DNA from 2 places in the Moritella viscosa genome. Region 1 is predicted to be linked to the other one. Evidence: predicted binding sites of a transcription regulator. Region 1 holds the regulator's gene; the other holds the start of a gene.
The links. The regulator LexA, encoded in region 1, represses DNA repair genes until DNA is damaged. The targets are predictions, from matches to a motif close to TACTGTATNNNNATACAGTA.
Positions count from the first base shown of each region.

Region 2: the regulator LexA is predicted to act here: its motif matches at 1,133-1,152, upstream of BT797_RS14835 (DNA topoisomerase III).

Region 1 covers NZ_FPLG01000097.1:95,477-99,053, reverse strand. The annotation lists gene BT797_RS14670 (chemotaxis protein CheA) at 1-709, opposite strand, end outside; gene BT797_RS14665 (response regulator) at 712-1,074, opposite strand; gene BT797_RS14660 (STAS domain-containing protein) at 1,084-1,371, opposite strand; gene lexA (transcriptional repressor LexA) at 1,637-2,260, opposite strand; gene plsB (glycerol-3-phosphate 1-O-acyltransferase PlsB) at 2,458-3,577, shown strand, end outside.
Region 2 covers NZ_FPLG01000099.1:19,284-22,860, reverse strand. The annotation lists gene BT797_RS14835 (DNA topoisomerase III) at 1-1,116, opposite strand, end outside; gene BT797_RS14830 (hypothetical protein) at 1,274-1,744, opposite strand; gene BT797_RS14825 (NAD(P)H-binding protein) at 1,842-2,672, shown strand; gene BT797_RS14820 (nitrous oxide-stimulated promoter family protein) at 2,653-3,018, opposite strand; gene BT797_RS14815 (protein-disulfide reductase DsbD family protein) at 3,234-3,577, opposite strand, start outside.

The DNA of each region.
Region 1 (3,577 bases):
CATCTTCAACCCACTCAAATGCTTCTTTTATTTGCGACTCACTGATGTCGCTAATTAATTCTAGTTCCCAGCTAACATAAATATCTTCTGGTAATAACGCCTGCCATAATGGGAGTTCGGTAATCTTAGGGGTTACTTTTAACTCACCCATATCCTGTAATTCAGCAAAGATTAAACGAGGCTCATTGCCTTGCTTTAAAATATCCTGGCCCGGAATAAAGTTAATTAACCAAAAGCTATAATCTCGTGCACTAACAGCCAACTTAGCAGACTCAGTAACAGGCCTTTCATTATCATTCGATAATGCTTGTTGATTTATATCTAATTGTAACAATTGGTTATATTTACATTTAATCTCTTCTGCACTATTAGGGATTGATTCTGAATCACAGGCTAATAGTTGGATCCACTCTCTTAAACAATCAACAGTTTGTAAAAACAGACTAATATGCCTGTCAATAAGGACTAATTTTCCTGCACGCAAATCATCAAGTAATGTTTCTGCGACATGGGTAAATTCAGTGAGTTCATTAAAACCAAATGTGCCCGCCCCTCCTTTGATGGAATGAGCGACTCGAAAAATAGTATTAATGACTTCGCTATCAACTGAGCCAGGAGATAACTTTAGCAGTTCGGCTTCCATCACCTCTAACCCTTCGACACATTCTTCAATAAATACATTCTGGAATTGTTTAAGATCGATATCCATTCTTACCCCAATACTTTTTGCACGGTAGCAATGAGTTTTTCAGGGTTAAAGGGTTTCACTATCCAACCTGTCGCGCCAGCAGATTTACCATCCATCTTTTTGTCACTGCCCGATTCGGTGGTTAACATTAAGATAGGGGTAAATTTATAAGTTTGTTCATTACGTAGTTGCCTAATTAAGCTAATTCCGTCCATACGAGGCATATTGATATCAGAAATTATAAGATCAAAGTGTCCCGTTTTAGCTTTTTCTAATCCATCCACACCATCAACAGCGGCATCCACATGATAACCAGCCTGTTTTAGGGTGAATTGAACCATTTCACGAATGGATACCGAGTCATCGACAGCTAATATTCGTTTCATTAGAACACCTCATACTGATACGTAATTAAAATAAGATTCAAACCCCAGCGCTTTAACAACGGTAATAAATTTATCGGACGGTGATAGAAAGACAAGGGTCGTGTTATGTTTCATTAAATGCTGAGCATAAGCATAAAAAAGCTGGCAAGAGGAACTGTCTATATGAGTAACATTACGCGCATCAAGTACTTGAGAGTGAATGTTAAGAGGAAGCTTATCGAGTGTAGCTTTGAGGTCCGTGATCGATGCAATATCAATCTTCTCACCTAAATCCACGGCAATAGAGTGCTGTTCCATAATAACGAGTCCTATATTTACGCTAACGTATCATCAAACAAACTTAATTGTTTTTCTAACCAATCATGAGTATAGAAAAGGATTAAATAAATAAGCAGAAGATGATCAGAACTGTGATGTTAAAGCAAGATTTGAAAATTATGTCTAAATTTCAATATGGTGATCGGGTAAAGAAGGATAGATAGATAGATAGATAGATAGATAGATAGTCAATAATAGGGTTATTAACTATCTATCTTCAAGTACGATGGGTAATAAGGTGTGATTACATCCAATCGGTATTACGAATAATGCCGACTGCGACACCTTCAATATCAAAACTTTGGAAATTTAAATCAACACGAATTGTGCTCATTTCGTCATTTTCAGGATGCAGTAAAATTTCATTGTCCTGCTGTTCAAAACGCTTAACAGTAACTTCATCGTCAACACGTGCAACAACAACTTGGCCTTTACTGATATTTTTAGTTTTATGTACAGCTAATAAATCGCCATCCATAATCCCTATATTACGCATACTTTCACCACGTACACGCAGTAAAAAATCTGCCGTTGGCGTAAACATTGAAGGGTCAACATTATAGTGTGCTTCAATATGTTCTTGCGCTAAAATTGGCTCACCGGCGGCAACCTGCCCAATTAAAGGTAAACCACTGTCATTACTGGCTTCGTCAGCATCAACCAACAAACGAATACCGCGAGAAGTACCCGCAAGAATTTCGATATGGCCCTTTCGTGCTAATGCCTTTAAATGCTCTTCTGCAGCATTAGGTGAACGGAAACCAAGTTCCTTAGCAATTTCAGCTCGGGTAGGTGGCATACCAGTATTTTTAATATGTTGTTTAACTAATTCAAATACTTCTGCTTGTCTTTGTGTCAATGCTTTCATCATGAACCCTAACTGGTTTTATATACAGTTTCTTGTAATTATATACAGTATTATCAAGTTTGCAATATAAGCCTTGGGTATATCTGGATAATAATGAATTAATCGTTTGCTGGCGCTGAAACACAGATTTATGGCTACACATCTGATATTATTGAAGTAAGCACTCTCGCACTTTAAATAACAGAATGATAACACCTATGCAACAAACACCGTCAATGTTAAGTCGAAGTTTCGTTAACGGCTTAGTTAAATCTCAGTACGTACCAGATAACCCCGTTGATGCGTTAAATCTAGATTTAGCACGTCCTATTGTTTACGCTTTAAAAACTAAATCGATGACCGATCTCGTTGCATTACAACGAGCTTGTAAAGAGCTAGGGTTGCCCGATCCGCTAACACCAATCAAAGTTAACGGGGTCATTATTCCCAGTTATGTTTGCTTAGATAACCCAGCGCCACTCTTCGGCCGAGTAAAAGATACCGACGTATTTTTTGACGAATTTCAACAGCTATTACGTTTACACAAAGATGATAAAGCCCTTGATATTCAGTTAATGCCAGTGGCATTGTTCTGGGGACGCGCACCCGGTAAAGAAGGTCAAATACCACTACTGTCATTAGCAAACAGTATTTCACCAAGCCGTTTACGTAAAACAATCATTGTGGGTCTTAATCGCAAAGATAACTTAGTCCGTTTTAATAAACCTGTATCACTACGTTTCATGGCCGATCAGCATGGCACTGATGAAAAACTGGCGCAAAAATTAATTCGTGTCGCCAAAATCCACTTCAGTCGTCAGAAATTAGCAGCCTCAGGTCCTAAACTACCGAATCGCTATCAACTATTTGAGCAACTGCTACGTAATCCAGAAGTTAAAAAAGCCATCCAAATTGAAATCGCAGAACATAATATTTCAGCGAAAAAGGCGGAGAAACGTGCCAATGATTATATTGATGAAATTGTCAGTGATTTTTCTTATAAACTAGTCAAAAACACCAGTAATTTTCTGGGCTGGTTATGGAATAAAATCTACAGTGGGATCAAGGTAAATAACGCAGAACAAGTGCGTAAACTTGCTGCTGATGGCCATGAAATTGTCTTTATGCCTTGTCATCGTAGCCACATGGATTACTTACTTATTTCTTATGTGATTTACAATGAAGGTTTGATCCCTCCACACATTGCCGCTGGTATTAATCTTAACTTCTTCCCTGCAGGCCCTATGTTCCGTCGTGGTGGTGCATTCTTTTTACGCCGGACGTTTAAAGGCAATAAACTTTACGCAACTATCTTTAGAGAATATCTAAGTTTGTTAT
Region 2 (3,577 bases), on a different contig from region 1:
TTTGCTCCGTAAACTTTGATCAGCATTTAAGGCTGCTTGCTGCAATGACTCACTGGTTTTGGATATTGCGTTAATCACCCCCCCACGATGTCCGTAATGTTCCTTGGGTAAATAACGGCTGTCTGAGCGCGGATAAGTAATGAGTTTATGTCGTTCGTATAATGCTTGGCAGGTATCTAATACTTGCTGTGCACTCATACCAAAACGTTTCGCACCATCAATTTGCAGTGAAGAGAGGTTATATGGCAGTGGCGCGGCTTGTTGTTTATTTTTCTTTTCCAACTTAGTGACTTCGCCCGTTTGGCCCTGGACGCGACTGACCACATTTTCAGCCAATTTTTTTACCAATACCCGACCGTCTTCATCCATATACGGACGACAAGCTTCACTCGGTTTCCACTTGGCCGTGAACATCTCTTGCTGTTGGGTTTGTAAATGCACCAACACTTCATAAAAAGGTTTACTGACAAAGTTAGCAATCTCAATATCACGTCTCACCACTAAACCCAAAATTGGGGTTTGTACACGCCCGACAGACAAAACGCCTTGATAACCAACTTTTTGCCCCTGTAGCGTATAAGCCCGAGTCATATTCATGCCATATAACCAATCGGCACGTGAGCGTGCTAATGCCGACACAGATAAGGGAATATAATCACTGTTTGCTTGTAAATTATTCAAGGCTTTTTTCACCGCAGCAGGGTTAAGATCACTGATCAATAAGCGCTGTGCGGTATTTTTCTTTTTCGCTGGGGTTTTAAGAAATTCAATCACTTCATCCACCAACAATTGCCCTTCTCGATCCGGATCACCAGCATGCACAAGACTCGTGGCCTTTTTAACTAGCCCTCTCAATACGGTCAGTTGTTTACTGGTATTAGGCTTTTTCTTTAGTTGCCACGTTTCAGGCACGATAGGCAAGTGTTCTAAACGCCACTTTTTAAATGCTTCATCATAGGCATCCGGCTCTGCTTGTTCGAGCAAGTGGCCAATACACCAAGACACGACATCACCGTTACCGACTTCAATATAACCTTGTTGTTTCTTATGCGGTTTAGGTAACACATCGGCAATAGCACGACCAAGGCTGGGTTTTTCGGCAATATAAAGTTTCATGATGTTAACAATTATGGACTGTATGAATAAACAGTTAATGTAGCTAATTTCAACGTGTAAGTCTATGACTTAAAAATGAGGTGTTAGATGAGAGTAGATTAACGTATTAAATGAAAGCTGATACGTTAATCTGTTATCGATAGGCAGCGTGATTAAATCACACGATTGCGCGGCCTAAATATTCGACTAAGGCTTCAGAAAGGTTTAACCATTCATCTTCAGGAACATATGCACTTGGATCGTCTTCATCATATTCACCAAACTCTTCCCAATACACTTCACGTACTGCACACGCAAATTCATTGTTTAATTCAGCCATTTCTGCAATGCTGCCAAACCAAACAATATGGCGTAAATCGACCGTTAATTCGTTGATGTGCTCGATCCACTCTGCATCAGATTGCGTTTGTTCTTGTAGCACTTCAAAACGCTCTTTCGCGGCATAAACTAACTCTTCGTCCATTTCACCGGTGTCGGCCAAAATAGCGAGATACTCATCATAAATAAACTCAACGGCCTGTTCGCGGCCATTACACCAGTGTAGCTTAGTGCCTCTGCTGCCTAATACTGATGCATTGTAAGAATCATCAATATGCACGATAGCCCAGCTATCTGTAAATCTACTCATGGTTTTCTCTTTAGTTTATGTAACGACAGATTATCAATAGCTATTATAACCAAAAATCGTTACGCTTGTATCTAACTAGATAATACAGGCAATGGATATGAGCACAAATAAACAACCAAAAATTGCAATAATAGGCGCGGGCTGGTTAGGTAAACCGCTAGCACGACAGCTATTATCGCAAGACTATCCGCTTACCGTCAGTTGTAGCCATACCGTAAAATCATCAAGTTTAGTTTCTCAAGGTATCCCAGCAGTAAGCGCTACCCTTAGCGATGAACCACAAGGTGACTGGAAAAGCTTGTTAAGCAATAAAGATATTGCCATCTGTCTGTTACCGGCCAGTAAGGGAAATCATGCCAGTTCACCATTAGCGGTACAAATTGAACAGTTGTTAGCACTACTCAAAGAATACCAAGTCGGTAAATTGATCTTTATTAGTTCCACCAGCATCTACCAAAAAACAGACCAAGCATTAACCGAAACATCTCTCTTAAATCCAAACAGTACTGTGTATGCGGCAGAACAGTTAATTCAGCAACAACAAGATATTGATTTCACTATTATCCGCTTTGCAGGACTAATTAGCGCAGACCGAAATCCAACGCGGAGCTTGTCAAAAAAGAGTGGCAACGGGCATATATTTGACGCGGGAGAATCACCTGTAAACCTGATTCATCAATATGATGCAGTTGGGGTCATTGAGCAAGTGATCAAGCAACAATGTTGGGGTGAAATATTCAATGCCAGTTGTGATCACCATCCCAGCAGAAAAGTATTCTATCAGCAAGCAGCCAAACAACTGGGTATTACTATTCCAAGCTTTACAGCTAAGAACAGCAAACCACATTGCATCATTGCCAACGAGAAGTTAAAGCAACGATTAAACTACCAATTTACACATCAGTCAGCTACAGATTTAGTAATTTAGGTTTTGGCATTTGACTTGGTTTGAGGCTATCAAAACAATACAATGACATGAGAATAGGATGACGAAACCAAATGCGCAGGCGGCCCCAACGAGAAATAGTCTTTACTTGTTTGGAGACAACAGGGGTATAGCATACAGCTGTGCAGGTTACACAGGTGGGTTTTTCTATACCACTTTCACAAAATGCTAGCTTACGCGCGGTCATTTGCTGTAAACGTTCGCACTCACGACACACTTTGCCTTGGTATACATGATGCTGCTTACAATACATAGCGATCATTGCATTTTGCAGGCGCATTTCGCGGTTTAAACGTGGCTGTGCTAAAGTTTCAGTAACTGTTTTCATCGTATATCTATCTTATCTATTAGCCAATTTAACGGTTTAGTAAATCCGTCAATAACTTGGTTAAACAATAAAATAAGTCTTGTATAAATTCAGAAGAGCGCAATTAGAACAGTAAAATAATCGAACTGCAAGACAAAAAACTATGCGTTTAGTTTGCATTCGTTTTTTTCCCTTACTCTATTTATCACGCCGTAATAACGCAATAACAGTCTGCATTACTGCCCAGCCTGCACTAAGCCTATAGTGACGGCATCTTTCGTTAATAGCTCAGGTAATAGCTTTCCTTGTGGCAATGCCGGACCAAACACCTGATTAAATGGAATTGCATAACGACCATGGCGTTTGAGATAAGCTTCAATTTGACTATCCGGCTTAGTCCAGTCTCCCATCATCGCTACAACGTTATCCGCATTTAAACGGGCGATAATATCACTACGTTGCAGCACTGCACGTTCATTCACGACACAGGTAATACACCAATCGGCAGTAATATCGATAAACACGGTTTTTCCTTCCGCTACATATTCCGCAATCTTTTCAGGCTCAAATGCCTGCCAGT